4 regions of the Pantoea sp. F_5 genome follow, and region 4 is predicted to be linked to each of the others. Evidence: predicted binding sites of a transcription regulator. Region 4 holds the regulator's gene; each other region holds the start of a gene.
The links. The regulator PurR, encoded in region 4, represses purine synthesis genes. The targets are predictions, from matches to a motif close to CANGCAAACGTTTGCNTG.
Positions count from the first base shown of each region.

Region 1 (7,864 bases), on a different contig from region 4:
TGGAGGTGGTATCGAAACCGGGGGAAAGCGCGATTGACCGTATCCTGCAGCTGATTGAGGAAGCGGAAACGCACCGTGCGCCGGTTGAACGCTTTATCGACCAGTTCAGCCGCATCTACACGCCGCTGGTGATGCTGCTGTCGCTACTGGTGATGGTCGTGCCGCCCCTGCTCTTCGCAGGCGACTGGCAGCCGTGGATCTACAAAGGTCTGACCCTGCTGCTGATTGGCTGCCCCTGTGCGCTGGTGATCTCTGTGCCAGCCGCCATTACCTCCGGGCTGGCTGCGGCAGCGCGTCAGGGGGCGCTGATTAAAGGTGGTGCGGCGCTGGAACGCCTGAGTTCGCTGCGCAGGATGGCCTTTGATAAAACCGGCACGCTGACGCTGGGTAAGCCGCAGCTGACGCAGATCCTGCGGTTTGGCCCAGCCAGCGAGTCAGAGATGCTGGCGTTAAGCGCTGCGGCGGAACAGGGTGCGACCCATCCGCTAGCCAGCGCTATCGTGTCGGCCGCACAGGCACGTAACCTGGTGATTCCTGACGCGCAGGATCAGCAGGTGCAGGCGGGACGCGGCATCTGTGCGCAGGTCTCAGGCCAGCAGATTCAGCTACTGACGCCAGGCCATGCGCCCGGTCTGACGCCGGAGCAAAGCGCGCAGATTGCGCAGCAGGAAGCTGAAGGTGAAACGCTGGTGGTATTAATACGCGATGGTGAGGCGCTCGGTGCGCTGGCCCTGCGCGATCAGCTGCGTGACGATGCCGTGGAGGCGTTAAGGGCGCTGAAAAAGCTGGGTATTGAGAGCCTGATGCTGACCGGCGATAACCCGCGCGCCGCAGCAACGATTGCCCGCCAGCTGGATATTGATTATCGCGCCAGTCTGCTTCCTGCCGATAAAGTCGCGGCGATTCGTGAACTGAGTCAGCAGCAGCCGCTGGCGATGGTCGGAGATGGTATTAACGACGCGCCGGCGATGAAAGCGGCGACGCTGGGCATTGCGATGGGTAGCGGCACCGATGTCGCGCTGGAAGCGGCCGATGCAGCCCTGACGCGTAATCAGCTCAGCAATCTGGCACCAATGATTGCGCTGGCGCGTCGTACGCGGCGCATCATCCGCCAGAATATCGGCATTGCGCTGGGGCTGAAGGCGATTTTCCTGGTCACCACCCTGCTGGGTCTGACCGGACTCTGGCTGGCGGTGCTGGCAGATTCCGGTGCGACCGCGCTGGTCACCGCCAACGCGCTGCGGTTACTGCGGCGTCGCGCCTGAGTAAGAGGCTCTGTCTGAAGAGTGCGGTTAACGGCGGCCGGAACGGCGGCTGTTAACCGGCCATACCTTTGCGGATCAGAAACTGATAGGGCAGCGTGTCGGTCTGCTGCGCCAGCAGGCCATGCTCCATAAAGCGGCAGAAGCCGGGAATATCGCGGGTCGTTGCCGGATCATCGGCGATGATCAGTAACGTCTCGCCATCCTGCAGGCTGCGTACGGTTTTGCGCACCATCATCACCGGTTCCGGGCAACGCAGGCCACGGGCGTCCAGCTGATGGTCGGCAGAGGAAAAGGCATCGCTCATAATCAACTCGGTTCAGGTAAGGGGCGCTCATTCTAGCGCGTGCTGGCGGTGAAGCAAGGCGATAACGATTGCGGTAAAATTAACCATTGCATAAAAAGCACAACGCGGTAATATGCCGCCGCTTTTTGCTCATAAAACTGCCAGGCGCTGCCCGAACGGCGTCCCGCAATGGGTTCCCTCACCCCAACATTAAAAAGGTTGAATATGCTCGCATTTTCTTCACGGCAGCGCATGCATGCGCTTTTCTGGTTATCGCTGTTTCACCTGCTGGTGATCACCTCCAGTAACTACCTGGTCCAGTTGCCAATCTCCGTCTTTGGCTTCCACACCACCTGGGGTGCGTTCAGCTTCCCGTTTATTTTCCTGGCGACCGATCTCACCGTGCGTATTTTTGGCGCACCGCTGGCCCGACGCATTATTCTGGTCGTGATGATCCCGGCGCTGTTTATCTCTTACGGTGTCTCGGCGCTGTTCTATCAGGGGGAATGGCAGGGCTGGCAGGCACTGGAAGTGATGAACCTGTTTGTTGCCCGTATCGCCTGCGCCAGCTTTATGGCTTATGCGCTGGGTCAGATCCTCGACGTTCATGTCTTCAACCGTCTGCGTCGTCTGCCTCAGTGGTGGATAGCACCCGGCTGTGCCATGTTCCTGGGGAATATCAGCGATACGCTGGCCTTCTTCTTTATCGCCTTCTATAAAAGTCCCGATGCGTTTATGGCGCAGCACTGGGTCGAGATTGCCCTGGTAGATTACAGCTTCAAAGTGCTGATCTGCATGGTCTTCTTCCTGCCCGCCTACGGCGTACTGCTCAATGCCGCGCTGAAACGTCTGGCTGAACGCCAGACCACCCGCCAGGTCAATTTCGGCTGAGCCTGGTTTATCAGGCGTTATTGTTGCAGGCAGTCTGGACACGGACAGCGCGGAACAACCGGAGCGTACACGTAGTACGTGAGGATTGTGAGCACTGCCCATGTTCAGAATGACAAATAAAATAGTCTGATTGGCCAGGCTCTAATAGCCCATACGGTTTCCACTATTTTCCGCTAAGATCTTCTGACAATCATCAGGTTGCGTTTGCAACCTGATTCCTGTTGTATTAATGCCTGACTGGAAACTAAAAAAAGGGATTCTGATGCGCAACCTGGTGAAATATGTAGGAATGGGGTTACTGGTACTTGGCCTGGCGGCCTGTGACCAGAAGAAAGATGAAGCGGCGAACGACAATGGCGTCAGCGCCAGTCAGTCGGCGCAGACCGTCACGCTGATGGATGGCAAACTGAGCTTCTCACTGCCACCAGGCATGTCAGATAAAAGCGGTAAACTGGGTTCGCAGACCACGAACATGCACGTTTATGCGGATGAAACCGGAGCCCGCGCCATTATTGTGATTGCCGGTGACCCGACCAGTGATGGGCTGGATGTGCTGTCGAAGCGCATGGAACAGCAGCAGCGTAACCGCGACCCGCAGCTGCAGGTGGTGTCGAACAAATCTGTGACGTTGAAGGATCAGCCCGCACAGCAGCTGGATACCGTGATTTCTGCCAACAACCAGACCTCATGGTCTTCTGTGGTTCTGGCAAAAGTGGATGGCAAGCTGGTGACGCTGCAAATTACGCTGCCAGGCGATAATCAGCAGCAGGCGCAGAGCGATGCTGACAGCATTGTGAAAAGCATTACGCTGAAGTAAAACAGCTGAAGTAAAACACAAGGCTGGCATCCCACCGGGAAGCCAGCCTCAGACTGCTGACAAACCCACATCAGGGTGAGTCTGGCAGCAATGAATAAGCTCAATGCGCAGGGAACACGGTCAGAGGAGGAAAGCGTCCCGCGGCAGGGACGGCGCGGGCCGAGCATGCCATGGATGGCGGTTTTTGCGTCTTTCCGATCTGACCGTGTTCCCTTCGCAGGCTCGGTCTTACCGCTACCGAGCTGGACTTTGTCAAAAATCTCAAGGCTGGCATCCCACCGGGAAGCCAGCCTTTGTTCAGAGCACGTTATAACCCTGCATTTTCCCGGATATATTTCCGCGCTTTCACCGCATACTCAAACGGATTGGCCAGTGCCGGATCCTGCTCCGCTTCCACCACCATCCAGCCTTTGTAGCCGTAATCGTCCAGGATTTTAAACACCGGCTTAAAGTCGATCACACCATCGCCCGGCACGGTAAAGGTGCCCTTTTTCACCCCTTCCAGGAACGAGAGATGGTTCTCACGTACGTCGGCGACCACCTCATCACGCACATCCTTAAGATGTACATGGAAGATGCGCGGCAGATATTTTTCCAGTACCGCCAGCATCTTCTGCTGGGAGCCTTCGGAGTAGTAGACGTGGCCGGTGTCATAGAGCAAACCGACCTGCTCGTCGGTCATCGCCATAAACCGGTCGATCTCTTCTGTGGTCTGAATGCCGGTGCCCATGTGGTGATGCAGCGTCACGCGCATCCCCTTCTCTGCTGCGATGCGGGCCAGTTCGTTGTAGCCCTCTGCGGTTAACCGCCACTCTTCATCGCTGAAAATCGCTTTCTCTTCGAATACCGCCAGCGTGGTGCCCTGAATACTTTTACTCTGCTCAGAACAGCCAATCACCCGTGCGCCCATCGCATGCAGGAAGTTCATGTGCTCGATGAACTGTTCAATGGTTTTCTCTTTGTCGCCATTAGCGAAAAAGGTGCTGAACCAGGCGTTGCAGATTTCGATGCCGCGGATGTCGAGCATCGGTTTCAGAATCGCCGGATCGCGCGGGTATTTGCTGCCCACTTCGCTGCCGGTAAAGCCCGCCAGCGCCATCTCACTGACGGTCTGCTGGAAGGTATTCTCACTGCCAAGATCCGGCATATCATCGTTGGTCCAGCCGATCGGCGCGATCGCCAGTTTTACGTTCTCTTTGTTCATCTTCTTATTCCCAGGCGGAGAGCGGCAAGGCCGCATAGAGGGCTGATCAGTTATAGAAAGCAGGACGCGGCGGCATCTCTACCGGCTCGATCGCACCACTGCTCTGTGCTTTGATGCAGGCATCGGCGGCCACTGAGGCAGCAAAGCCATCCCAGGCAGAAGGACCGGTAAGCTGACCCGCTTTGATGTCGTTGATAAACGCCTGCAGCTCAACGTCATACGCTTCGATAAAGCGATCTTTCCAGTCCACCAGAATGGTATTCGACAGGCGGGCATCTTTGCGCAGCTGCACCGAAGAAGGCTCTGGCAGGCGGGCAATGCCCTCTTCACCGACCACTTCACACTGAATGTCATAGCCATAAGCGCAGTTAACGAAGATCTCGACGTCGATGCGAATCCCTTTGTGGGTTTCGAACAGGACGATCTGCGGGTCTTTCAGCTGACCATGGGTCTTCGACGTCACGCGCGGGAAGATCACCTGCACCGTTTTATAGTCGTCACTGGTCAGCCAGCGCAGCACATCCAGCTCGTGAATCAGGGTATTCGTGATTGCCATCGGCGTGGTGTAGCTCTCTGGCACGGTCGGGTTGCGGTGTGCGCAGTGCAGCATCAGCGGCTCACCGATATCGCCATCGGTGATCACTTTTTTCAGGGCGCGATAGCCCGCATCGTAAGGACGCATAAAACCGACCTGCACCAGGCGTTTACCCGCCTGAATCTCTGCATCCACCACCCGGCGGCAGCCCTCGGCGCTCATCGCCAGCGGCTTCTCACAAAAGACCGGTTTACCGGCGGCAATCGCCGCTAAGGTGAACTCTTCGTGGGTCGGATCCCATGAGGTGACCAGCACCGCATCGACGTTGGGAGACTGAATCACATCGTGACCATTTTCAAACACCTCCGCCTCAATGTTCAGGCGTTGCAGTGCAGCCCGAGCGCCGTCGACATTGATGTCAGAGACGGCAACCACCTGAGCCCCCTGCAGCACATGACTGCAGCGGCGAATATGTTCCTGACCAATTGCACCTGTACCGATGACGCCAAGTTTCAAAGTCATAATTACACCTGTGTAGGGTTCGTACGGAGAAGAGGAAAACGGGCCGCAGCACGGCCCGGAAATCAGTATTTGCGCGCCTGATCCAGATGGCTGTTGAGCTTGTCCGCCACCGCCTGAGCGCGTTCGGTTTTCGACGCCTGCGCCACGCCGACGTGCCACCAGCTGAAATATTTGTGGATCATGGTTTTTGGCAGCACTTTGATGTCGATAAGGGTGGAAACCGTCTGGGTGCGGGCATCTTCCAGCGCCGCTTTAAGCTGTTCCAGGCTGGTAACGCGATAAGTTTTGCAGCCATAACCGGCAGCAATGGCCGCGAAGTCGACCGGGATAAAGCCACCGTCCAGTCTGCCGCTTTCCGCGTTACGGAAACGGAACTCGGTGGTGAAGCTGTCCATACCGTGTTCCATCTGCAGGTTGTTGATACAGCCGTTAGTCATGTTATCCAGCAGCACGACGTTGATCTTCGCCCCTTCCTGAATCGAGGTGACCAGCTCAGAGTGCAGCATCATAAAGGAGCCGTCGCCGACCAGCGCATAGACCTCGCGCTGCGGCTGCGCCAGTTTTGCACCCAGCGCAGCATTGACTTCATAGCCCATGCAGGAGTAGCCATATTCGACGTGGTAGGCGTTGTAATCTTTGGTGCGCCAGACGCGCTGCAGGTCGCCCGGCAGGCTGCCTGCGGCGGCTACCACGACCGCATCTTTCGGCAGTTGCTCATTTAAGGTGCCGAGCACGCTGCTTTGCGTCAGCAGTGACTGAGTCAGGCGGTTAAATTCAGCGAACACCGCTTCGCGGTCGAGATGGTCAGCAATCTCCGGCACAAAATCGCCATCGTGATATTCCACCTGATAGACGCGCTGCGTCTCTTTCAGCAGCTGGCTCTGCGCCTGCTCAATCTGGTTGCCCCAGTCATTGCTGTAGTGCTGTGAGGCGAGTGCAGCGGAGAGCGCGGTCAGCCCTTCACGGGCATCGGCCAGCAGCTGCACGCCATCGAGCTTGTAACTGTCGAAGTTGCTGACGTTGATGTTCAGGAAGCTGACATCGGGATGCTGGAAAATCCATTTGGATGCGGTGGTGAAGTCGGTGTAGCGGGTGCCGATGCCGATGACTAAATCGGCCTCTTTCGCCAGCAGGTTAGCGGCCAGACAGCCGGTTTCGCCTACGCCGCCGACATTCAGCGGATGGTCAGAGACCAGCGTGCCCTTGCCCGCCTGCGTCTCGGCAAAGGGGATCTGATAGCGCTCGGCAAACTGGCGCAGCGCCTCGCCCGCTTCAGAGTATTTCACTCCGCCGCCACAGATAATTATCGGCTTGCGCTTACGGTTAATCAGCGTCAGAGCATCCGCCAGCTGCGCCGCGACCGGCAGGCGGCGATCCAGACGGTGCACGCGTTTCTGGAAGAAGTAGTCAGGGTAATCCCAGGCTTCGCCCTGCACATCCTGCGGCAGCGACAGCGTGACTGCGCCGGTTTCGGCCGGATCGGTCAGCACGCGCATGGCATTAATACAGGCGGACATCAGCTGCTCAGGGCGGCTGACGCGATCCCAGTATTTGCTGACGGCGCGGAAGGCGTCGTTGGTGCTGATGCTGAGATCGTAGCTCTGCTCAATCTGTTGCAGCACCGGGTCGGGCTGACGGGTGGCGAAGACGTCGCCAGGCAGCAGCAGCAGAGGAATGCGGTTAGCGGTCGCAGTGGCGGCGGCAGTAATCATGTTGGCCGCACCCGGTCCTACAGACGAACTGCAGGCGATAATCTGACGGCGCAGCGACTGACGGGCAAAGCCAGTGGCAGCATGGGCCATGCCTTGCTCATTACGCCCCTGCCAGACCACCAGATCGCCGCTATCCTGTTCCAGCGCCTGGCCCAGCCCCAGCACGTTGCCATGGCCGAAAATCGCGAAGATGCCTTTGACGAACTTCGTCTCAGTGCCATCAACATCGATGAATTGATTATCAAGAAATTTAACCAGCGCCTGTGCCGTGGTCAGTCTGATTGTGCCCATGTTTCTTCCTTACATGCTGGTGGACCCCGACTTCCGCGACAGCGCGCCAGGCGTTGTCATTGGCGGAAAAGCGGCCGGAATAACTGAAACGTGAGGCGATTATAAACAAATATATTTTTCATAAAATACGATTACAGAAGAAACATTTCATTTTGCGAGTGAGATCAAATTTAATGATGGCAACAGGGCTGGCGGGCGATCACGACGGGGAAATCTGGAACGTTTAGCAGAGAGTCATTCAGGATGAAAAAATTCATTTCAATGCAGCAGCTTGCCTGACTGGTATACGAATTCCTGCGATCCCCCTCACAACCCTGACATACCGTACATCCTGGCAGTGGAGA
Region 1 is NZ_VWUO01000006.1:123,531-131,394, forward strand. It holds gene F3I44_RS10035 (zinc/cadmium/mercury/lead-transporting ATPase) at 1-1,265, shown strand, start outside; gene tusA (sulfurtransferase TusA) at 1,318-1,569, opposite strand; gene F3I44_RS10045 (7-cyano-7-deazaguanine/7-aminomethyl-7-deazaguanine transporter) at 1,774-2,439, shown strand; gene F3I44_RS10050 (DcrB family lipoprotein) at 2,702-3,256, shown strand; gene iolE (myo-inosose-2 dehydratase) at 3,564-4,460, opposite strand; gene F3I44_RS10060 (Gfo/Idh/MocA family protein) at 4,507-5,517, opposite strand; gene iolD (3D-(3,5/4)-trihydroxycyclohexane-1,2-dione acylhydrolase (decyclizing)) at 5,580-7,520, opposite strand.
Region 1: F3I44_RS10045 (7-cyano-7-deazaguanine/7-aminomethyl-7-deazaguanine transporter) is a predicted target of PurR. The motif match lies at 1,732-1,749, and genes of this name have one in related genera.

Region 2 (7,864 bases), on a different contig from region 4:
CTGGTTGCTCAGCTGCCACGCATCTTTTAACAGCGGCAGCGCCTCCAGCGGTTTATCTTCCTGCATCAGCGCCATCGCCTGCTGCGCTTTCAGCTCTTCTTCACGCGGCAGGACTTTTTCCAGCAGGGCGCGAATCGCCTCTTCCGGCTGCGGTCCCTGGAAGCCATCAACCGGCTGACCATCCTGAAACAGGTAGACGGTTGGAATGGAACGCAGACCAAACTGCGACGCCACCCTTTGCTCTTTGTCGCAATCGAGTTTTGCGAGAATAAACTGACCTGCGTACTCCTGCGCCAGACGCTCTAGCACAGGTGTCAGCTCCTGACAGTGCTGGCTGCGCTCAGACCAGAAGTAGAACAGCACCGGCAGCTGCATCGACTGCTCAAGGGTCTGCTGCAGGTTAGATTCGTTGATGTCGATGATAGAAGCGTGTGGTGACATGGAGAAGTCTCTTTGCAAAAAGTGTTCTAAGAATATGGGGCCAACCGGCCCGGCTTCAAGCGCTATTGCGCATGGCTGATTAATGGCTGCGCAAAATGCGATCCAGCATCCAGCCTGGCAGTAACCGTTTCAGCAGGCTCATGACGTGTGCGACCAGCGTCACCGGATAGCGCAAACGTGGATGTTTACTCTCGAGTGCGTGACGAAGTTTAGGCAGAATGGCTTCCGCTGGCAGAGTAAAGCGTGCCGCGATACCCGGGTTACGCACCGGGTTATGCTGTTCACCCTGCGTCACATTGTCGGTAAAGCGGGTCTCAATCGGGCCGGGTTCAATCAGGCTGACCCGGATGCCGCTATTACGTACTTCGAGACGCAGCGCATCGCTCCAGGCTTCCAGCGCATATTTACTGGCGGCATAGGCACCCCGGCCAGGCGTGGAGATCAGGCCCAGCACCGAGCTGGTATTAACAATGCGTCCATCGCCGCTGGCCTGCAGCGCCGGTAACAGCCTGAGCGTCAGCTGATGGACGCCGAAAAAGTTGCTGGAAAACTGCTGCTCCAGCTGCTGACGTGAGAGTGTGTGCAGCGGGCCATACAGACCAAAACCGGCATTGTTAAACAGTGCAGCCAGACGGTTATCGCAGAGCGCGAGCACCGCATCCGCTGCCCGATCGACACTCTGCGGATCGTCGAGATCGAGCTGGATGCCCGTATAACCCAGCGTGTTCATGCGGGCGACATCGTCGGCTTTTCGGCAGGCGGCGATTACACGATAACCCCGCGCCAGCAGATCGTGCGCGGCGACCAGGCCAATACCGCTGGAACAACCTGTAATCAGAATGGTTTTTTGCATTTCTTTACCCTTTTTGCGCATCCAGGCGCGCTACGGCTGCTTAACTAAGGGAGCCAGTTCTTTTGCCATTAATCCGGCGATAAACGGCTGAGCATCAGGACTGGGATGAATGCCATCCTGTTGCATCCACTCGGGTTTCAGATAGACCTGCTCCATGAAAAAGGGCACCAGAGGAATATCATGCTGCTGTGCCAGGCCAGGATAGATGCCGCTGAACGCCTCGGTGTAGCGGCGGCCATAGTTGGCGGGCAGGCGGATCTGCATCAGCAGCGGCTTTGCATTGGCGGCTTTGATATCGTCGATCACTTTACTCAGATTCTGCGCGATAGCGTCAGGCGGAAAACCGCGCAGACCATCGTTACCGCCCAGTTCGATTAACACCCATTGCGGCTGATGCTGTTTTAATAGCGCAGGCAGACGCGCCAGTCCCTGTGCGGCAGTATCGCCGCTGATGCTGGCGTTGACCACTTTCGGTTTCTGCTGCCACTGCTTATCGAGCAGGCTGGGCCAGGCGGCGGTGGCAGACATCCGATAACCTGCACTCAGGCTGTCGCCCAGCACCATCAGGGTATCTGCAGCAGCAAGACGCGACACCATCAGAAGAATCAATAACAGGAAGGGATAATGCCAGCGGAAAACATTGTTGAAGTTCATCATCTTACTAAGTCCGTCGGTCAGGGAGAGCATCAGTTAACCATCCTTACCGGAGTTGAGTTGGTTGTCAAACCAGCCGAGACCATTGCGCTGATTGGCGAGTCCGGCTCCGGCAAGTCAACCCTGCTGGGAATCCTGGCCGGGCTGGACGATGGCAGCAGCGGCGAAGTTCATCTGCTGGGGCAGCCGCTGCACCAGATGAACGAAGAGCAGCGTGCGGCCCTGCGTGCCCGGCAGGTCGGCTTTGTGTTTCAGTCATTCATGCTGGTGCCGACCCTGAATGCGCTGGAGAATGTCCAGCTGCCATCACTCCTGCGCGGCGACAGCGACCGCCAGAGCCGCGAACAGGCACGGGAACTTTTGTCGCTGCTCGGGCTGGGTGAACGTCTGCATCATCTGCCCGCTCAGCTGTCAGGCGGCGAACAGCAGCGTGTCGCGCTGGCCCGCGCCTTCAGTGGTCGTCCGGGTCTGCTGTTTGCCGATGAGCCAACCGGCAACCTTGACCGCAAAACCGGTGATCGCATCGCCGATTTGCTCTTTTCCCTTAATCGCGACTTCGCCACCACGCTGATTCTGGTGACGCATGACGAGCAACTGGCGGCGCGCTGCGATCGTCGTCTGCGGCTGCGCGACGGAAAATTGTGGGAGGAGCAATGATCTGGCGCTGGTTCTGGCGCGAGTGGCGTTCGCCCTCGCTGCTGATTGTCTGGCTGGCCCTGACGCTGGCGGTGGCCTGCGTGCTGGCGCTGGGATCAATCAGCGATCGCATGGAAAAAGGGCTGAATCAGCAGAGCCGTGATTTTATGGCCGGTGACCGCACGTTGCGCAGCACTGATGCTGCGCCCGAAGCCTGGCTGGAAAAGGCGCGGGAAACCGGCCTGACGGTCAGCCGTCAGCTCACCTTCATGACCATGACCTTTGCGGATCAGTCACCGCAGCTCGCCTCCGTCAAAGCGGTAGATGACCGCTACCCGATGTTTGGCACGCTGCAGACGCAGCCGCCGGGGCTGAGACCGCAGGCAGGCACCGCGCTGGCGGCACCGCGCCTGATGGCGCTGCTGAACCTGAATGTGGGCGATACGCTGGAAGTCGGCGATACCCAGCTGCGCATCAGCGGGGAGGTCATTCAGGAGCCGGATGGCGGCTTTAACCCCTTTGAGATGGCACCACGTCTGCTGATCAATCTGGCGGATGCTGGCAAAACCGGTGCGATTCAGCCGGGCAGCCGTATTACCTGGCGCTATAAATTCTCCGGTAATTCTGAGCAACTGGCCCGCTATGACCGCTGGATTGAACCGCAACTGAAAGCGGACCAGCGCTGGATCAGCGTGGAGAACTCGGAAGATGCGCTGGGCCGTTCGATGCAGCGCGCGCAGCAGTTCCTGCTGCTCTCGGCCTTACTGACGCTGATGCTGGCAATTGCGGCCGTGGCGGTCGCCATGAGTCATTATTGCCGCAGCCGCTACGATCTGGTTGCGGTGCTGAAAACCCTGGGCGCGACGCAGGGCGCGTTGCAGCGTTTGATCATCGGTCAGTGGCTGGCGGTGTTGCTGCTGGCGGCGATTGCCGGAGGCGTTGTGGGGCAGGGCGTGGAAGCGATCCTGATGGCGATGCTGAAACCCGTATTGCCCGCCAGCTTACCGGCGGCCAGCGTCTGGCCGTGGATCTGGGCAGTGGGATCGCTGTTTGTGATTTCGCTGCTGGTGGGGCTGCGTCCCTATCGTCTGCTGCTGGCAACCCAGCCGCTGCGCGTACTGCGGCGCGATGCAGTGGCAAATCTCTGGCCACTGAAATTTTATATTCCGGTAATGATCGCGGTGGTCGTCACGCTGTTAGCGCTGCTGGTCGGTGGCAGTAAAATGCTCTGGGCGCTGCTGGCGGGTGTGGTGGTGCTGGCAGCATTACTGGCGTTACTCGGCTGGGGAACCCTGTTGCTGCTGCGTCGGCTGGTGGTGCGTAATCTGGCGCTGCGACTGGCGATCAACCGGCTACTGCGCCAGCCCGGTATGACGCTGAGCCAGCTCGCGGCCTTTTCCCTGTCGTTTATGCTGCTGGCGCTGCTGCTGGTGATGCGTGGCGATCTGCTGGATCGCTGGCAGCAGCAGTTACCGGCAGACAGCCCGAACTTCTTCCTGCTCAACATGACGGCGGATCAGGTGCCGCAGGTGCGCGATTTCCTGCAAGCGCACCAGATTAAGCCCGAAACTTTCTATCCGATTGCGCGGGTGCGGCTTAGCGAACTCAACGGTAAACCGGCCGATCCGAAACTGGATAATGCCCTTAACCGCGAGCTTAACCTGACAGAGCTGGCGGACCGCCCGGATCACAACCCGCTGGTAGCTGGCAGCTGGCCGCCGAAGGCCGGTGAAGTGTCGATGGAGGTGGAACTGGCGGAGCGTCTGGGGCTGAAGCTCGGCGATACCCTGACGTTCGACGGCGATACGCAGACGTTCAGCGCCCGTATTACCAGCCTGCGTAAAGTGGACTGGGAAAGTCTGAAGCCGAACTTCTTCTTTATCTTCCCGCCGGGCGCGCTCGACAGCCAGCCCCAGACCTGGCTCACCAGCTTCCGCATGGAGGCCAATCCTGCTCTGCTGGCGCAGCTGAACCGCGCCTTTCCCACGCTGAGTCTGCTGGATATCGGCAGCATTATGCGGCAGATCGGTCAGGTACTGACGCAGGTCAGCCAGGCGCTGGAGATCATGGTGGTGCTGGTCACGGCCTGCGGTGTGTTGCTGCTGCTGGCGCAGATTCAGGTCGGGATGCGCCAGCGCCGGCAGGAGTTGGTGGTCTATCGCACGCTGGGTGCCGGTAAACGCCTGCTGCGCACCACGCTGTGGTGCGAGTTTGCGCTGCTCGGCGTGGTTTCAGGTGTGGCGGCGGCCATAGGCGCGGAGGCGGCGCTGTGGGGATTACAGACGAAGATTTTCGACTTCCCCTGGCAGCCGGACTGGACATTGTGGCTGGCGTTGCCGTTGTGTGGCGCGCTGCTGCTGTCGCTGTGCGGCGGCTGGCTGGGGATCCGGTTACTGAAAGGAAAGGCGCTGTTCAGGAAGTTTGATGCGGCGTAAAGCAGGGCTGAAATAAGGCGGCACCAGGCCGCCTTTGACCTTCATTCAGACCGCACCCGTAATCCGCAAGCGGGTTACGGGAAACTACAGCTTTTCAACGGCCCAGGCGATGCCGCTGGCGTACTCTTCCGGTAGCTGAGGGACCAGCGCATTCAGCGTCGCTTTCAGCCGCTCTGCATCGCTGTCGGTCAGATTGAGGTGACCCACCTTACGACCCGGACGCACCTCTTTGTCATACCAGTGCAGATGCACCAGCGGCTGTTGCAGCCAGCTGAGATTCACGGCAGTGCCGATCAGATTGACCATCACCGACGGCGCAAACACCACCGGCTGCGGCAATGCCAGCCCAAGAATGGCGCGCAGATGCAGCTCAAACTGGCTGATCGACGCACCGTTCTGCGTCCAGTGACCACTGTTGTGCACACGCGGTGCTAATTCATTGATCAGCAACCCGGCAGGCGTCACGAAACACTCCATCGCCATCACGCCCACGTAATTCAACACCTGCATGATCGCGCTCAGCATCGTTTCGGCCTGCTGCTGCTGTGCCGGATCCGCCTGCGGCAGTGCCACGCTGGTGCGCAGAATGCCGTCCTGATGCAGGTTATGCGTCAGCGGATAGAACACGACGTTGCCATCGTGACCGCGCGCGCCGACCAGTGACACTTCCCCGGAAAAGTTGATGCCCTGCTCAACGATACATTCGCCATAGCACGCATCCGGCAGCTGGTGCGTTTCATCAGCACGCAGACGCCACTGACCCCGTCCGTCATACCCCCCCGTGCGGCTTTTCACAATTGCCAGCTCGCCCAGTGAATCAAACACCGCTGGCCATTCGCTCTTGTCCGCCAGCCACTGCCACGGCGCGGTGGCCAGTCCCAGCTGATCCAGCAGCTGTTTCTGCGTCAGGCGATCGGCCAGACGTGGGAAAATATCACGATTAACAAAAGCCGGATGGCTCGCCAGTTCCCGCGTCAGCGCCGTTTCCGGCCAGCGCTCGATTTCGGCGGTGATCACGCTGTCGGCGATAGGAAGCGCGGCAGGGTCGGCGTCCAGACCCACCGGATAGACCGCAATACCCAGCGGTTCACCCGCCTGACGCAGCATACGACCTAACTGGCCGTTGCCCAGTATGCAGACCGGCTTCATGCATCCACCCGCGGATCGGGATGGTTCAGCACCTCATCGGTCTGACTCTGACGCCAGGTATTCAGACGTGACGCCAGCGCGCTGTCATGCAGCGCCAGAATCTGCGCGGCCAGCAGGGCGGCATTAGCTGCACCCGCTTTACCAATTGCCAGCGTACCGACCGGAATACCGCGCGGCATCTGCACAATCGAATAGAGGCTATCGACACCGCTCAGTGCCGCACTCTGCACCGGCACACCCAGCACCGGCACCAGGGTTTTTGCTGCCAGCATTCCCGGCAGATGCGCCGCGCCACCTGCGCCAGCAATAATCACCTGATAACCGTTGTCCGCTGCCGTTTCGGCGAAGCTGAACAGTTTATCCGGGGTGCGGTGCGCAGAGACCACTTCAACATGAAAAGGGACGTCCAGGCTGGTGAGGATTTCAGCGGCGAACTGCATGGTGGCCCAGTCACTTCTGGAACCCATAACAATGGCGATGCGGGCCGGGGCGTTGGATGACATGCGGTCAACTCCTGTGAATAAACAAACAGACCTGGCCGGGCGGACAGGTTTTGAAGGGCACCGAGAATAGCATGACAAAGACGCAAGGAAAACGGTTGCGTCGGCCGGATGTCGTGGATTTAACCGGCGATCAGAAGTCGAAATCGATAAGCTGAATGCCGCTGGCGTCGAGCTGAATCATCGAGCCACGGCTGTGCCAGGCACCCAGCACCGCGCGTTGCGCCGTTTCACCCTGCAGGCTCAGCGTATGGATTGCCGGGCGGTGGGTGTGGCCGTGGATCAACAACGGCACCTGCTGGCGCAGCATCGCGGCGGCCACAGCATCCTGATTCACATCCATAATGGTCTGAGATTTGTGCTGGTTAGCCTGTTTGCTGTCGGCGCGCATCCGGGCGGCAATGCGTTTACGTATCCATAGTGGCAGCGCCAGGAAGAGTCGCTGGATCCACGGATTGTGCACTTTGGCGCGAAAACGCAGATAACCGGCGTCATCGGTACAGAGCGTATCGCCGTGCATGATCAGCAGTCGATGGCCATACAGCGTCAGCACCTGTTCTTCGGGCAGCAGCGTCATCCCGCTGGCGCGCGCAAAGCGTCGGCCCACCAGGAAGTCGCGATTGCCGTGAATAAAGTAAACCGGAACCGGCAGGGCGCGCAGGGCGCTGGCAATCTGCTGATGCAGTGGATTGGGATCGTCGTCACCAATCCAGGCTTCAAACAGATCGCCGAGGATATAGAGCGCGTCGCAGTGGGGCGCTTCGCGCTGTAAAAAATGCAGAAAACCGGCGGTAATCGCCGGTTCTTCCTGACACAGATGGAGATCTGCGATAAACAGCGTGCGGGACATTACTCGCTGACGGTCACTTTCTGGATAACGACGTCATCTTTTGGCACATCCTGGTGCATGCCGCTGCGGCCGGTAGAAACGGCTTTGATCTTCTCGACCACGTCCATGCCTTCAACCACTTCTGCGAATACACAGTAGCCCCAGCCCTGAACGCTTTCGTCACGGAAGTTCAGGAAGTCGTTGTCAGCCACGTTGATGAAAAACTGCGCGGTAGCAGAGTGAGGCGCAGAGGTACGTGCCATTGCCAGCGTACCTTTGGTGTTCTTCAGACCGTTATTCGCTTCGTTCTGGATTTCATCTTTGGTTGCTTTCTGCTTCATGCCCGGCTCGAAGCCGCCGCCCTGAA
Region 2 is NZ_VWUO01000018.1:1,972-9,835, reverse strand. It holds gene F3I44_RS19320 (co-chaperone YbbN) at 1-441, opposite strand, end outside; gene F3I44_RS19315 (SDR family oxidoreductase) at 521-1,294, opposite strand; gene tesA (multifunctional acyl-CoA thioesterase I/protease I/lysophospholipase L1) at 1,325-1,951, opposite strand; gene ybbA (putative ABC transporter ATP-binding protein YbbA) at 1,919-2,605, shown strand; gene ybbP (putative ABC transporter permease subunit YbbP) at 2,602-5,019, shown strand; gene purK (5-(carboxyamino)imidazole ribonucleotide synthase) at 5,104-6,168, opposite strand; gene purE (5-(carboxyamino)imidazole ribonucleotide mutase) at 6,165-6,671, opposite strand; gene lpxH (UDP-2,3-diacylglucosamine diphosphatase) at 6,802-7,518, opposite strand; gene ppiB (peptidylprolyl isomerase B) at 7,518-7,864, opposite strand, start outside.
Region 2: purE (5-(carboxyamino)imidazole ribonucleotide mutase) is a predicted target of PurR. The motif match lies at 6,756-6,773, and genes of this name have one in related genera.

Region 3 (7,864 bases), on a different contig from region 4:
ACGCGTCCGCCTGCACCGGCAACCTGAAACTCCCCCTCGCCTGGCGGGCGTAACCTGCTCAGAGCCAGCCCGCTGCTAAGCATGCCCACCTCTCCAGACGAACAGAAACTCTCTCAGCGCCCTTTCGCGCAGCGAACTAAAGGCCTGGCGGGCCGCTACCCGCAGGGATTGTTAAGGGGCGGGCGTCCGCCCCTTGACGCGTCCGCCTGCACAGGCAACCTGAAACTCCCCCTCGCCTGGCGGGCGTAACCTTCTCAATGTTAGCCCGCTGCAAAGCGATCCCTTCTCAGCCTCTGCCCGCTGCTAAACGTTCCTTAACCGCAACGCGGTAAATTAAGCACTCAACCACCCAAGCTTAATCACAAACAGAATCGACAGAATTACCAGCGCCGCATTCACCTCTTTGGCGCGACCACTCAACAGCTTTACCAGCGTCCAGGTAATAAAACCAAACGCGATGCCGTTAGCGATGGAATAGGTCAGCGGCATGGTCAGCGCGGTCACGGTAACCGGCGCGGCCGTGGTGATATCTTTCCAGTCAATATCTGCCAGGCCCGATGCCATTAATACCGCTACAAACAGCAGTGCAGGTGCAGTAGCGTAAACCGGCACGCTGGAGGCCAGCGGCGAGAAGAACAGCGCCAGCAGGAACAGCACACCCACCACAATCGCGGTCAGTCCGGTACGGCCACCGGCACTCACGCCCGCCGCCGATTCCACATAACTGGTGGTGGTCGAGGTCCCCAGCAGTGAACCAAACAGCGCAGCGGCACTGTCGGCAATCAGCGCACGGCCCATCTTCGGCACGTTACCCTGCTCATCCGCCAGACCGGCACGTTTCGTCACGCCCAGCAGCGTGCCGGTGTTATCAAACACATCAACAAACAGGAAGGCAAAAATCACGCTGATCAGGCCGACGTTAAATGCCCCGGCGATGTCCAGTTGCAGGAACGTCGGTGCGATGGACGGCGGCGCAGAGAAGACGCCCGCGAACGGCGACAGACCGATGCCCATCGAGATAAAGGTCACCAGCAGAATGCCGATCAGCACCGCACCGGTCACGCGACGCGCTTCCAGCACCACGATCACCACAAAGCCGAGCATCGCCAGCAGCGGACCCGGCTTGGTCAGATCGCCAATGCCCACCAGCGTCGCCGGGTTATCGACCACGATGCCCGCCTCTTCCAGCGCAATAATCGCCAGGAACAGCCCGATACCTGCTCCAATCCCGGCGCGCAGCGGCAGTGGGATACTGGCAATAATCCACTCACGGATTTTAAACAGGGACATCGCGAAGAAAATCACCGCCGAGAGAAACACCGCGCCCAGCGCAACCTGCCACGTGTAGCCCATGTGCAGCACCACGGTGTAGGTGAAAAAGGCGTTCAGTCCCATGCCAGGTGCCAGCGCGATCGGGTAGTTGGCGATCAGCCCCATCAGCACACAGCCAATCGCCGCCGCCAGACAGGTGGCGACAAACACCGCGCCCTTGTCCATGCCGGTTGCGCCCAGAATGCTCGGGTTCACAAACAGAATATAAGCCATCGCCAGGAAGGTAGTGATCCCGGCGATAATCTCGGTACGAACCGTGGTGTTATGCGCTTTGAGTTTGAATAGTTTTTCTAACATCATCATCTCTCGATACAGGAGACAGCCGTCTCTCTTGCCAAAGGGGTTTGTATGCTGATTATTCTGTTTCCGGGATATGGATACCGGCCGCTGCATACCTGCGTGCCAGAACCACCTGAAATCCCTGCGTTACCCACTGCCCAAAGCAATTGCCATGCCATTTGCCGACGCAATCGATTACCTGGCAGCGCAGGACTCGCCTAAGAAGATTCCTAACCAAATCGAGGCGCGATTATGGTGCAATGCACCGATCCTGCGCAATCGTTTTCCTGCGGCAAATCAGTAACCCCTAAAAACTCTGCGCCAGCGCACGCTTCCATACTCTCACAGGCGAAGCTGGTCACGTTTCAGCACGCTGCCTCAGCAACCTTTTCAGGCCTGTGTAGACTCCAGAATTAACTCTTTCGTAACATTGAGGCCGCGCCATGAAGCCAGCGATTTTGGTGGTGGATGATGATCCTGCTGTCTGCGACGTCCTGCAGGATGCGTTAAGTGAACATCTGTTAACGGTCTACCGCTGTCATCAGGGACGCGAGGCACTATCAATGCTCAGCGAACACCCGGAGATTTCACTGGTGATGCTGGATATGATGCTGCCCGATACCAACGGGCTGCTGGTGTTACAGCAGCTCCAGCGTCAGCGACCCGAGGTGCTGGTGATTATGCTGACCGGTATGGGTTCCGAAGCGGAGATGGTGGTGGGTCTGGAGATGGGGGCAGATGATTACATCGCCAAACCCTTTAATCCCCGCGTGGTAGTGGCCCGCGCCCGTGCCGCTTTGCGCCGCAACGGGCGTATCGCACAGGCCGATCCTGAGCAGGCAGGCTGGCGTTTTGGCGGCTGGCAACTGGACGATGGCCGCTGCCAGCTGTTCAATCCGCAGCGCGAACTGGTGCCGCTGACCCAGGGAGAATATAGTCTGCTGCGCGCGCTGGTGCGCCACGCCCGCAAAGTACTGACCCGCGATCAGCTGCTGGAGCTTACCCACAGCGAAAGCCTCGATGTGTTTGACCGCACCATCGACGTGCTGATCATGCGACTGCGCCGTAAAATTGAAACCAACCCGCATCAGCCTGACCTGATCCGCACCATCCGCGGGCTGGGTTACGTCTTTTCCGCTGACGTGATGAAACCGGAAACCGCGCCGCGCGCCAGCCAGATCGCCTGAAGGCCCGGTTCAGCAGACCGGGTATTATGCATCATACGTTCCGCCATACGCTCGCGGCACAAGCTCCCCCTGTGCCTCTCCGCTTTCAACCATTGCCGGAATCTTGTCAGCCACGCGCTCCGGCGCATGCGCGAATGCGGCGCTCTGAAGCGCTGGCGGTGCGGCCTGGCAATGTCGCGGCCGATGTGGGCTATGAAAGTCTGACGCAGTTTACGCGGGAATATGCGCGCCTGTTCGGTGAGCCGCCCGCCCGCAGCATCAGAAAACTCAGGCTGACCGGCACTGAAACATTACAGCAGATCGGAGAGCGAGGTTAATGCGACCTGCCGCTGTGATGGCGGCGGGCCTGCACTAAGCTTCACAGAAAGCCGTTCGCATAGTCATTACACAGCAACCAGCGCGGCGCTTCATCCTCATTCAGCGGATTAAAACGGCCCAGCGGCGTCAGAAACACGTTGTCATTTTCATCATCGTTGGGCATCGATACCTCGCCCACCAGCACGTCGCCGAAGCCGTTTTCGCCCCAGAAACTGTGCCAGATGCCCGCCTCCAGCGTCACGCTTTCACCCGGCGAGAGCCGCAGTTGTGAACCGGCTGCATGGGTCTGGCGCAGGCCGTCCAGCGACACCACCACTGGCGAATCTGCCAGTCCGTCACCGTCGCGGTTATGCAGTTCGACAATCAGGTTGCCGCCGCCGCGATTAATGATGTCTTCCATCTTGCGCGGATGATAGTGCATCGGCGTCAGCTGCCCTTCGCGCACGTGCATTATCTTCTCGGCGTAGGGTTTATGCCAGGGCTGACCGCCCGGCGAGCCGTTGCGGAGAGTAAACAGCGTCAGGCCGGTCTGCATAAAATCTGCCGCGCCAAAACTGGTGAGGTCCCAGCCCAGCCGCAGCGCCAGAATCTCCTGTATCACGTCGCGATCCTGAGCACGCCACTGGCTGACGCTGTAATCGGCCCACGGCGGCAGATGCATATCCTGCTGCCGGAAAAACTCGCGGGTATGTTGCAGGTAATAGTTAACCTCTGAACGTTGCATGATGGCCTCCTGGGGGCAGCACCCGGAGGGTGCCGCATTAAAGCCTATTTCACCGTCCAGCCCTGATAACTGCCGATATTATCGCGGTCGATCAGTTTCACCGGGATCAGCACTGGCTTATCCGGAGCCGGTTTGCCCTGCAGGATGTCGTAGCCAATCTCCACCGCCTTCGCCGCCATCACCTGCGGGTCCTGCGCCGGGGTCGCGACAAACAGCGAGTTTTTACGCTTCAGCGCCTCTTCTCCGTCCGGCGATCCATCGACGCCCACGATAAAGAATTCGCTGCGCTGCGCCTGTTTCGCGGCTAAGTCCGCGCCAATCGCAGTGGGGTCGTTGATGGCAAACACGGCGTCAATCTTCGGGTTTGCGGAGAGCAGACCGGTCATCACTTCCAGTCCACCTTCCCGACTGCCTTTGGCGTTCTGGTTGTAGGAGAGCAGCTTGATCTCCGGATGGGTTTTCAGCTCGTTCATGCAGCCTTCAACACGGTTCTGTACGGCTGAAACCGGCGGCCCGTTGATGATAACCACGTTGCCTTTATTCTTCAGGCGGTCAGAAATATATTTACAGGCCATCGCACCCGCTTCGGTGTTATCGGAGGTAATGGTCGCATTCGCGCCATCGGCGGCCACGTCGACCGCCACTACCACGATACCGGCGTCACGCGCCCGCTTCACCGCTGGAGCGATGCCTTTGGAGTCGGCGGCATTGAGGATAATCATGTCGACTTTGGCCGCAATAAAGTTATCAATCTGGCCAACCTGCTGACCGAGATCGTAGCCGCTGGAGACCAGCGTCACGTTGACCTTATCGCCCGCCAGCTGACGCGCCTTCATCTCTGCGCCTTTGGTGATCTGCACGAAGAAGGGATTAGCGAGATCGCCGACCGTGACGCCAATAGATTTGAGTTCTTTTGCCTGAGCCAGACCAGTGCTGAGCAGCGTCGCCGCCAGCAGCCCGGTTACAATCGGATTAAAACGCATAGACCTTCTCCTGCTGTTTTTAGGTGCCAACCACTTAATGGCGTTTTTTGGGTGGCGGAGGCGACACGGCGCATCCGCCCTTCAGAACCTCAGCTCACATGATGACGGGTGCGGTATTTGTCGATCAGGACCGCGATGATGATGACTGCGCCCTTAATCACCAGTTGCCAGAAATAGGAGACGCCCATCAGCGTCATGCCGTTGTTTAGCGTGGCGATAATCAGCGCGCCAATCAGGGTACCGGTGATGGTGCCGATACCCCCGACAAAGCTGGTGCCGCCCAGGATCACCGCCGCAATGGCATCCAGCTCATAGCCGACGCCCAGGTTGCCGTTAGCACTGTAGAGCCGCGAGGCGCTCATCAAGCCGCCCAGCCCCGACAACAGGCCGCTCATGCCGTAGACAAACAGCAGCACCACGCCAACCTTGATGCCGGTAAGACGTGCCGCCTGGATATTGCCGCCGACCGCGTAAATATGGACGCCCAGCGTGGTGCGACGCAGGATGAACCAGCAGATGGCGATCACCGCAAAAGCAATCACAATCAGCCACGGCACCGGCCCGAGATAGCCGTTACCAATCCATTCAAAGTTAATATCGGAGTTAATCACCGTGGTGCCGTTTGCCAGCAGATAGGCCGCCCCACGCAGCGCGGTGTAGGTGCCTAGCGTGACAATAAAGGGCGGCAATCCGGCCCACGCAACCAGAATGCCGTTGAACAACCCCATCACCAGCCCTGCGCCCAGCGCCATCGGAATGGTCAGGGAGGCGAGCATCGGATCCAGCGACGCCACCAGCGCCACGACTGCGGTAGTACCCAGCATCGATCCCACCGACAGGTCGATGCCGCCGGTCAGAATGACAAAGGTCATGCCTGCCGCCAGCACGATATTGATCGACGCCTGACGGGTGATGTTGAGCAGGTTCGCTTCGGTAAAAAAGTTGGGCGTAACGAAGCCAAATACCGCCACGATCAGGATCAGAATCGGCAGGATACCCACCGTTTGCAGTAGGTCGCCCATCAGGGCGCGTTTCAGCGTCGGCGCATTAGTGCGGGCCAGTTGTGTCATGGTGATCTCCTCAGATTTCGCCTGCTGACGTGCTGTGCGCACCGGTTGCCAGCGTCATAATGTTTTCCTGACTGATGTGGCTGCCCTCCAGCTCACCGACGATGGTGCCTTCGTGCATCACGTAAACGCGGTCGCTCATCCCGACCACTTCCGGCAGTTCACTGGAGATCATTAAAATCGCCACGCCCTGCCGCGCCATCTCCTGCATCATGCGGTAGATCTCACTTTTCGCGCCGACATCGACACCGCGCGTCGGCTCATCAAGGATCAGGATGCGCGGGCCAATCGCCACCCAGCGCGAGATCAGCAGCTTCTGCTGGTTGCCGCCCGACAGGCCGCCCGCCCGGACCTGAGCGTGCGGTACACGAATATTAAGGGAGGCGATTGCCTCCGTCGCGATGGTCTGGCCTTTGCGGCGGTTGAGCAGCCCCATGCTGGCGTCGCGCTCCAGCGTCGCCATGACGATGTTCTCCTGTGCCGCCATCTCCAGAAATAACCCCTGCTCTTTACGGTTCTCGGTGAGGAAGCCGATACCGCGCGCAATCGCATCGCGCGGCGAATGAATAGTGACCTTCTCGCCGTCAATCCAGATCTCACCCTGTTTCGGCTTATGCACGCCGAAGATCAGCTGTGCCAGTTCACTGCGGCCTGCGCCCACCAGACCGGCCAGGCCGACTATTTCCCCGGCCCGCACCGCCAGACTGCTGGGATGCACTTTGCCGCCGTCAGCGAGGTGATTCACCGCCAGCCGGATATCGCCCAGCGGGATCGCCCGGTCTTTGTTAAACAGGTCACTGAGTGGCCGTCCGACCATCATCCGCACCAGTTCGCTGGCGTTGAGCTGGTCACGCGTCAGGCTGCCCACATACGCCCCGTCACGCAGCACGCTGACGCGGTCGGACAGCTCATAGACCTCTGCCATGCGGTGACTGATGTAAATAATCGCCATGCCTTCGCTGCGCAGCCGTTTAATCAGCGCAAAAAGCTGTTCGGTTTCACGGTTAGAGAGCGCGGCGGTCGGCTCATCCATCACCAGAATGCGGCTGTTGCGCTGCAGCGCGCGGGCGATCTCCACCTGCTGCTGCTCGGCGATGCTCAGACGACTGACGAGATCCCAGGCACTGAACTGCGCGCCGAGCCGGTCAATCACCCGCTGCGCCTCTTCGGCCATCTGCCGCCGCTTCACCAGCCCGCCGGGCGCGATTTCGCTGCCGAGAAAAATGTTCTCCGCCACCGTCAGGTTGGGTGCCAGGTTGATCTCCTGATAAATCAGGGTAATCCCGGCGGCCAGCGCCTCTTTCGGACCCTTAATCGTACAGGGCCTGCCTTCAATGAGAATCTCCCCGCTGCTGGCGGTATAGGCACCGGCCAGAATCTTCATCAGTGTGCTTTTACCCGCGCCGTTCTCTCCCATCAGCGCATGAACCTCACCGGGCCAGACCGTCAGGTCAACGCCCTTCAGGGCATAAAAATTGCCGAAGCGTCGGGTAATGCCCCGCATTTCCAGTATTGGTGTGGCTGTCATCGCCCTGCTCCTGCGGACTGTGGATAGCCGCCAGTTAAGCAATGCCAGATAAACGGAAAATGTCAGCGGCCATTCATATTTGTCATAAACGCCCGACATCACGCTCCTATACTCGCCCCACGGTTGCCGTGAAGAAGAGGTCATGAGATGCAGCGTAGTTATCCGTGGCAGGCCGGGGCGCGTGGACGCCTGTTGATGTTCAATCTGCTGGTGGTATCGGTCACGCTCATGGTGAGCGTGGTGGCGATCGTGGGCTTTCGTCACGCCGGGGCGATTCAGGAGCAGGCACAGGCGCAGACGCTGGCGGACATGAACGGTAGCCTGGCGCTGGCACGTGACACCGCCAACGTGGCGACGGCAGCGGTGCGGCTGTCGCAGGTGGTCGGGGCGCTGGAGTATCAGAGCGAATCACAACGGCTGCAGCAGAATCAGCAGGCGTTGCAACA
Region 3 is NZ_VWUO01000007.1:84,185-92,048, reverse strand. It holds gene F3I44_RS11140 (NCS2 family permease) at 334-1,632, opposite strand; gene F3I44_RS11135 (response regulator) at 2,055-2,798, shown strand; gene F3I44_RS11125 (hypothetical protein) at 2,933-3,115, shown strand; gene F3I44_RS11120 (D-lyxose/D-mannose family sugar isomerase) at 3,157-3,840, opposite strand; gene F3I44_RS11115 (ABC transporter substrate-binding protein) at 3,885-4,823, opposite strand; gene F3I44_RS11110 (ribose ABC transporter permease) at 4,913-5,893, opposite strand; gene F3I44_RS11105 (sugar ABC transporter ATP-binding protein) at 5,904-7,418, opposite strand; gene F3I44_RS11100 (ATP-binding protein) at 7,566-7,864, shown strand, end outside.
Region 3: F3I44_RS11140 (NCS2 family permease) is a predicted target of PurR. The motif match lies at 1,884-1,901, and genes of this name have one in related genera.

Region 4 (7,864 bases):
GATGACGCCGAAAAACATTCGCTGATCAGCACTACAGTTCGAAAAAAGCCGGGATAATCCCGGCTTTTTTATTAGTGCAGAATGGCAGTAAAACTAAAGGCCACAATCATCAGCAGACAGCCGACAGTAGTCATCAAAGCCAGTTTCAAATCAGTACTCATTACCTGCTCCTTAGTCACACACTTTGTAGGGATATGGCATTTTCCCACATGACCTGGTAAAAATCTCGTTTTATCCGTTCAGCCTTGTTAGAATCCCGCCTTTGTTGCGCAACGCGCGCAACCCTGATTCCGTTTGCGCATCTTTTCAGGCGTTTTTTCTCCGCCAGCAGCCTGTTTACCGGCCAGAAAAACCGTATTTTTGCGGAAAATTCCCTGAGAAGACGCAAACGTTTAACATTACGCTTATCATAGAGTTAGGTAAGCAATGGAGTCCGATTTTCATGGCAACAATTAAAGATGTGGCGAAACGCGCTGGCGTCTCAACGACCACCGTTTCGCACGTCATCAATAAAACCCGCTTTGTCGCTGAAGAGACGCGCGAGGCGGTCTGGCAGGCAATTAAAGAATTGCACTACTCGCCGAGCGCTGTCGCGCGCAGCCTGAAAGTAAACCACACCAGGACGCTGGGTCTGCTTGCCACGTCCAGCGAAGCGCCCTATTTCGCTGAAATTATTGAGGCGGTTGAAAATCACTGTTTTGATAAAGGTTATACGCTGATTCTGGGGAATGCGCATAACGACCTGCAAAAACAGCGCGCCTACCTCAGCATGATGGCGCAGAAGCGCGTCGATGGCCTGCTGGTGATGTGCTCTGAGTATCCGGACGATCTGCTGCAGATGCTGGAAGAGAACCGCAATATCCCGATGGTGGTGATGGACTGGGGCGAATCGCGCGCAGACTTCACCGACACGGTCCTGGATAATGCTTTCCAGGGTGGCTATCTGGCGGGACGCTATCTGATTGAACGTGGACACCGTGATATTGGTGCGATTCCCGGTCAGATGGAGCGTAACACCGGCGGCGGACGTCATGCCGGCTTCCTGAAGGCGCTGGAAGAAGCGGGTATTCAGCCACGCGCGGAGTGGATTGTGCAGGGTGACTTTGAGCCGGAGTCGGGCTATCAGGCGATGCAGCAGATCCTGTCGCAAAAGCAGCGCCCGACCGCCGTGTTCTGCGGCGGCGACATCATGGCGATGGGGGCCATTTGCGCCGCCGACGAAATGGGTCTGCGCGTGCCGCAGGATATTTCGGTTATCGGTTATGATAATGTGCGCAACGCACGCTATTTCGCCCCTGCCCTGACCACGGTGCATCAGCCTAAAGCCCAGTTGGGTGAGAAGGCGCTGGATATGCTGCTCGACCGCATTACCAGTAAGCGCGAAGTGTCACAAACGATTGAGGTCCATCCGACGTTGATTGAGCGGCGTTCAGTAGCTGATGGTCCGTTCCGCGACTATCGCCGCTAATCCTCGCTTAACCACTCCTGATTAAGCGTTCGCGCATCACCCAGATAGCTGAGCAACCAGCCTGTCGCCGGTGATGCGCGATCCTCTGCCCAGCTAACGCAACAGGGACTGTCCGGAAATGCCACCGGCAGCGTCAGCTCCACCAGCTCGCCAGTGTCGAGCAGTGGCCTTGCCAGATGACCCGGCACCATCGCCACGCACAAGCCCGCCTGCACGCACTCCAGTCCGGTTTGCCACTCCGGCACCACCAGCCTGCGCTGGTTATCCAGCGTCCATGTCATTCGACGCGGTAGTGCGCGTGATGTATCTTCCAGTACCAGGGACGGCCAGCTACGCAGCGTGTCGTCATCTATCTTGCTCGCCTGCGTCAGAGGATGATCGGGCGCGACCACGCAGCGCCAGTTGAGCGTACCCATATCACGAAACGCAAACCGTCCCCCCACCGGAATCGCCTGCGTGGCACCAATTGCGACTTCCACCCGGCCATCGGCCAGTGCATCCCAGACACCGTTAAACACTTCGTAGCTGATGATCAGTTCCATATCGGGGAAGTGGCGATAGAAATCTTTGGCCAGCTGTCGGGTACGCTGAGGTTTGGCAATACGGTCAACAGCAATGCTGAGCTGCCCGCGCCAGCCGTTGGCCAGCTGCTGACACTGCCGCCGTGTGGCAAGCATTTTTTTGATGACGCTGCGCCCTTCCCGGACAAAATGCTCCCCTGCAGGCGTCAGCACCACTTCACGATGCTGGCGTTCGAACAGCGGCACCGCCAGCCAGTTCTCCAGCTGACGCACTGTATAGCTGATGGCAGAAGGTACCCGATGCAGCTCCTGCGCGGCTGCGCTGAAGCTGCCTCCGCGGGCAACCGCGTCAACGACCTCTAATGCATATTCTGACCACATAATCTGCCTTCAAAAATTTTAACAGCAACCGGCAAATATTACCGTTTCACAGCGGCAAACGCACCTTTTACACTCTGCCGCGTTTATCCTGCAAAAATGAGAATGAGATGCTGTCGAATAAAGGATTTATGCCCTATCTTGCCCTGCTGAGCATGCTCGGCTTTTTAGCCACTGACATGTATCTGCCCGCCTTTGGTGCGATGCAGCAAACATTTAACACCTCGCCTGGTCTGATCAGCGCCAGTATGAGTCTGTTCCTGGCGGGCTTCGCCGTAGGTCAGCTCTTCTGGGGACCGCTTTCCGATCGCATCGGCCGTAAACCCGTACTGCTGGCCGGACTGGCCATGTTTGGCGTCGGCTGTGCGGGCATGTTGTGGGTGAATGATATTGCTCTGATGCTGACGCTGCGCTTTGTGCAGGCGATAGGCGTCTGTGCTGCGGCCGTGAGCTGGCAGGCGCTGGTAGTGGATCGCTACCCCGCCGCGCGCGCCAACAAAGTCTTTGCAACGATTATGCCGCTGGTTGCGCTCTCCCCGGCGCTGGCCCCGTTGCTGGGTGCCTGGCTGATCGGCCATTTCCACTGGCGTTCGATTTTCCTGGTGCTGACGCTGATTGCGGTGGCGTTGATTCTGACCACGCTGCGTTTGCCCACAGTACGCCCGGAAGCACGTGAAAAAGGAGCACAGCCCGGCTTCCTCACTCTGTTGAAATCCCGGGTCTACAGCGGCAACGTGCTGATCTACTCCGCCTGTTCTGCCAGTTTTTTTGCCTGGCTGACCGGCTCGCCGTTCATTCTGGCGGATCTGGGCCTTTCGCCCGCCGATATCGGCCTGAGTTATGTGCCCCAGACGCTCGCCTTTTTGATTGGCGGATTCGGCTGTCGCGCCATGCTCAACCGCTTTCATGGCGCTCAGCTGTTACCGTGGCTGCTGGGCATTTACAGCCTGAGCATTCTGGCGCTGTTTGCCGTAGCACTGTCAGGCAACAGCATGCTGGTGAGCCTGATGGTGCCGTTCTGTGGGATGGCGCTGGCTAACGGCGCAATTTATCCGATTGTGGTTTCCAGTGCGCTGACGCCCTTCCCGCACGCCACCGGTAAAGCAGCCGCATTGCAGAACACCTTACAACTCGGACTCTGCTTTGCTGCAAGCCTGGCAGTCTCTGCCGGATTAACCCAGGCGCTGTTTACCACTACGCTGATAATGACGGTAACGATTCTGCTGGCGCTACTCGGTTACGCTCTGCAGCGTACCGCAAGCGCACAAACTGTTGTTGCCTCTCCGCAACCTGCCTGCCAGGATAATCACTGATACACTGACTTTTTCGTTAGCCTCCTAACAATAAGTCATTGAATATTGACCCGCGTGAGCATATACTCATTCGGGTCAACAAATCTGTAATAAATCAACAATATAATAACGTAATAATCTGATTGGTACCCTGTTGCCGGGACGGTATTTGCGCGCGTTATTCTTACCCTGACCGACCTGCTGCAGGCTATTGCAGTCCTCTGTATCACACAGTCAACCGTTGTGCGGAGTCATCCGTACCGTTTCTCAATGCCTGACGAAATTGACTACTCTTTGTTCAGGTTCAGATTGGACAGGTGGTGGAAAAGCTATGAGTTCATCTTATGCAGAAGCAGTGAGTCCTGAAGAAAACCATTGGTATCGCATCGTCCACGAAATGCTGGAAAAAGCGGATATTGAAATTAATGGTTCACGTCCCTGGGATATTCATATTAATCATCCCGGCTTTTTTAAGCGTGTTCTACAGGAAGGATCGCTTGGGCTCGGCGAGAGCTATATGGATGGGTGGTGGGAGTGCGACCGGCTGGATATTTTCTTCCATCAGGTGCTTAAACATAAACTCGATCAGCAACTCCCGCATCACTTTAAAGATACGCTGCGCATCGCCGCTGCCCGCTTAACCAATCTGCAGTCGAAAAAGCGGGCCTGGATTGTCGGTAAAGAGCATTACGACCTGGGTAACGATCTCTTTTCACGGATGCTTGACCCCTATATGCAATATTCCTGTGGCTACTGGAAAGAGGCCACGACCCTGGCAACAGCGCAGGAAGCCAAGCTGGATATGATTTGCCGTAAATTAGCGCTGGAACCCGGAATGTCGCTGTTGGATATCGGCTGTGGCTGGGGCGGACTCGCGGAATTTGCCGCACGTCATTACGGCGTCAAAGTGCATGGCGTGACGATTTCCGCCGAACAACAGAAACTGGCGCAGCAGCGCTGTAGCGGATTAGATGTCACGATTCTGTTGCAGGATTATCGCGATCTGAATGAGCAGTTTGATCGCATCGTTTCAGTAGGCATGTTCGAGCATGTCGGGCCGAAGAATTACGCCACCTATTTTGATGTGGTCGATCGTAATTTAAAACCTGACGGTATTTTCCTTCTTCACACCATTGGCGCGATTAAAACCGATATGAGTGTCGATCCCTGGATTGACAAATATATCTTCCCTAACGGCTGCCTGCCTTCGGTGCGTCACGTAGCGGATGCCAGCGAGCCGCATTTTATTCTGGAAGACTGGCATAACTTCGGGGCCGATTACGACAAAACGCTGATGGCCTGGCATGAGCGCTTTTTGCAGGCCTGGCCGGAGCTGGCCGATAACTATGGCGAACGCTTCAAGCGGATGTTCTCCTATTACCTTAATGCCTGTGCCGGTGCCTTCCGCGCGCGTGATATTCAGCTGTGGCAGATTGTGTTCAGTCGCGGTATTGAGGGAGGATTACGGGTGGCGCGGTAGTGCTCTGTCATGTAAACGCTGCGAATGCCAAATCATATTGAATCTCACAGCAACGAATAAGTTTAACGAGCAGGGAACTGGGTCAGAAGAGGAAAGCGTCCCGCGTCTGTGACAAAAACGCCGGGAGCGTTTTTGAACAACGCAACGTGTTGGCCCGGCAACGGGCGCACCTCAGGGATGAGGTGCGTACTAAAAACGCCGGGAGCGTTTTTGAACAACGCAACGCGTTGGCCCGGCAACGGGCGCACCTCAGAAATGAGGTGCGTCATCGCGCGGGCCGAGCGTGTCATGGACTGGATTTTGCGTCTTTCCGATCTGACCCTGTACCCTGTGATGGCTCGGTAAAACAGCAAACAGTTCAGATCCTATCACTACTCTCAAAGGCGCTCACACGCCCTTTATTAACTTTCGGAGGCAGGCTGGCCGGTCAGCGCACTCATCGCCGCCGCGGCATCGCGCTGAGCTAACACCCGTTCAACGGTCTCTACGATTGCCTGCGTGTGCGGATCGATCTCAATGTTGACCCGGTCGCCAAAGGTCTTCGCGCCCAGCGTCGTGCGCTCCAGCGTTTCCGGAATCAGATAGACGCAGAACTTGGTCTTCGTCACATCACCTACCGTCAGGCTGATGCCGTCAATACCGACAAAACCTTTATGCAGAATATATTTCATCTGCATCGGATCCTGGATTTTAAACCAGACTTCGCGATTGTGTTCTGACTGGATAATCTTGCAGATTTCAGCGGTGGTCATAATATGACCTGACATCAGATGACCGCCTATTTCATCGCTGAATTTCGCTGCACGCTCAATATTCACCACATCGCCCTGACGTAAATCGCCAAGGTTAGTCACGCGCAATGTCTCTTTAATTAAATCAAAACTGACGCGGTCACCTTCGATTGCCGTTACAGTCAGACAGCATCCGTTATGGGCTACGGATGCGCCCAGCGCCAGGCCCGGCAGGAGCTCTTCCGGCAGTCGGACAGTGTGGGTACGAAACAGTTCTTTTTCTTCAATGGACACGATTTCTGCGGTGCCCTGCACAATACCGGTAAACATAGTCTTTGCCTCTGCGAAGTTTACGCTAGTTTATCACAGCTCCGGTCGGCTGATAGAATTCAGCCCACGCCGCCTCTGTAATCTGTGGCAAAACGCATTGTGTGACAAAGATTGGCGAATTCTGTTACCACGGTTACACTGGTTCGCGCTATTCCCCGGGCTTTTCTGCCCTTTTAACTCATTTAATAAGTCAGGTGTTAACGTGCAGAAGTATTTAACAGAAGCGCGTCAATTGCTGGCCCTTGCGATTCCGGTCATCCTTGCTCAGGTGGCCCAAACCGCAATGGGATTTGTGGATACCATTATGGCCGGTGCAGTCAGCGCCACGGATATGGCCGCCGTTGCTGTCGGCACCTCTGTCTGGCTTCCGGCCATCCTGTTTGGTCATGGTCTTCTGCTAGCATTGACGCCCACCGTTGCGCAACTCAACGGTTCAGGCCGCCGCGAACGCATCGGCGAACAGATCCGCCAGGGCTACTGGCTCGCCTTTTTTGTCTCACTGCTGATTATGGTGCTGCTGTGGCACGCCGGTTATCTTATCCGGGCGATGCATGACATCGATCCCGCGCTGGCGCGTAAAGCCGAGGGCTATCTGCACGCCCTGCTGTTCGGCGCGCCAGGCTATCTCTTCTTTCAGGTGCTGCGAAATCAGTGCGAGGGGCTGTCGAAAACCAAACCCGGCATGGTGCTGGGCTTTCTGGGCCTGATGTTTAACATCCCGCTAAACTATGTCTTTATCTACGGTCACTTCGGCATGCCCGCATTGGGCGGTGTCGGCTGCGGCGTGGCAACGGCATCGGTCTACTGGGTGATGTTTATCTGCATGCGCTTCTGGGTGCGCCGGATGGGCAGCATGCGTGATATCCGCATGGAGAGCCGCTGGTCGCCGCCTTCGCGTCCGATTCTGAGCCGTCTTATGACGCTGGGATTGCCGGTGGCACTTGCGCTGTTCTTTGAAGTCACGTTGTTTGCCGTTGTGGCCCTGCTGGTGTCACCACTGGGGATCGTGAATGTGGCCGGTCACCAAATCGCGTTAAACTTCAGTTCACTGATGTTTGTATTACCGCTGTCGCTGGGCGTCGCAACCACCATCCGCGTCGGCTATCGTCTGGGCCAGGGCTCTACCGAGCAGGCAAGAGTCGCCGCCTGGACCGCCCAGGGTGTGGGCATCAGCATGGCCGCGCTGACCGCCATTTTTACCGTGACGTTTCGTCATCAGATTGCCCTGCTCTATAACGATAATCCGGAAGTGGTCACACTGGCGGCGCAGCTGATGCTGCTGGCAGCGATTTATCAGTTCTCGGACTCGATACAGGTGATTGGCAGCGGAATCCTGCGTGGGTATAAAGACACAAGGTCCATTTTCTTTATTACCTTTATCGCTTACTGGCTGCTGGGACTGCCCGCCGGGTATCTGCTGGCGCTGACAGACTGGCTGGTTCCCCGGATGGGACCAGCGGGCTTCTGGTGCGGCTTTATTATCGGTCTGACCTCAGCGGCGGTCATGATGATCTGGCGCATCAGACGTTTACAGCGGTCACCTGCGGAAATCATCCTGGCGCGCGCGGCGCGATAACCCTAAAAGCGGGCTATTTATAGCCCGCGATGACGAAAAAAACGACGGTTAGCACAGTTGCTGCTCAGTCATGGCGAAAAAACTATTT
Region 4 is NZ_VWUO01000002.1:450,894-458,757, reverse strand. It holds gene F3I44_RS04660 (C40 family peptidase) at 1-25, shown strand, start outside; gene F3I44_RS04655 (YnhF family membrane protein) at 72-161, opposite strand; gene purR (HTH-type transcriptional repressor PurR) at 443-1,468, shown strand; gene punR (DNA-binding transcriptional activator PunR) at 1,465-2,370, opposite strand; gene punC (purine nucleoside transporter PunC) at 2,478-3,680, shown strand; gene cfa (cyclopropane fatty acyl phospholipid synthase) at 3,991-5,139, shown strand; gene F3I44_RS04625 (riboflavin synthase subunit alpha) at 5,541-6,200, opposite strand; gene F3I44_RS04620 (MATE family efflux transporter) at 6,403-7,776, shown strand.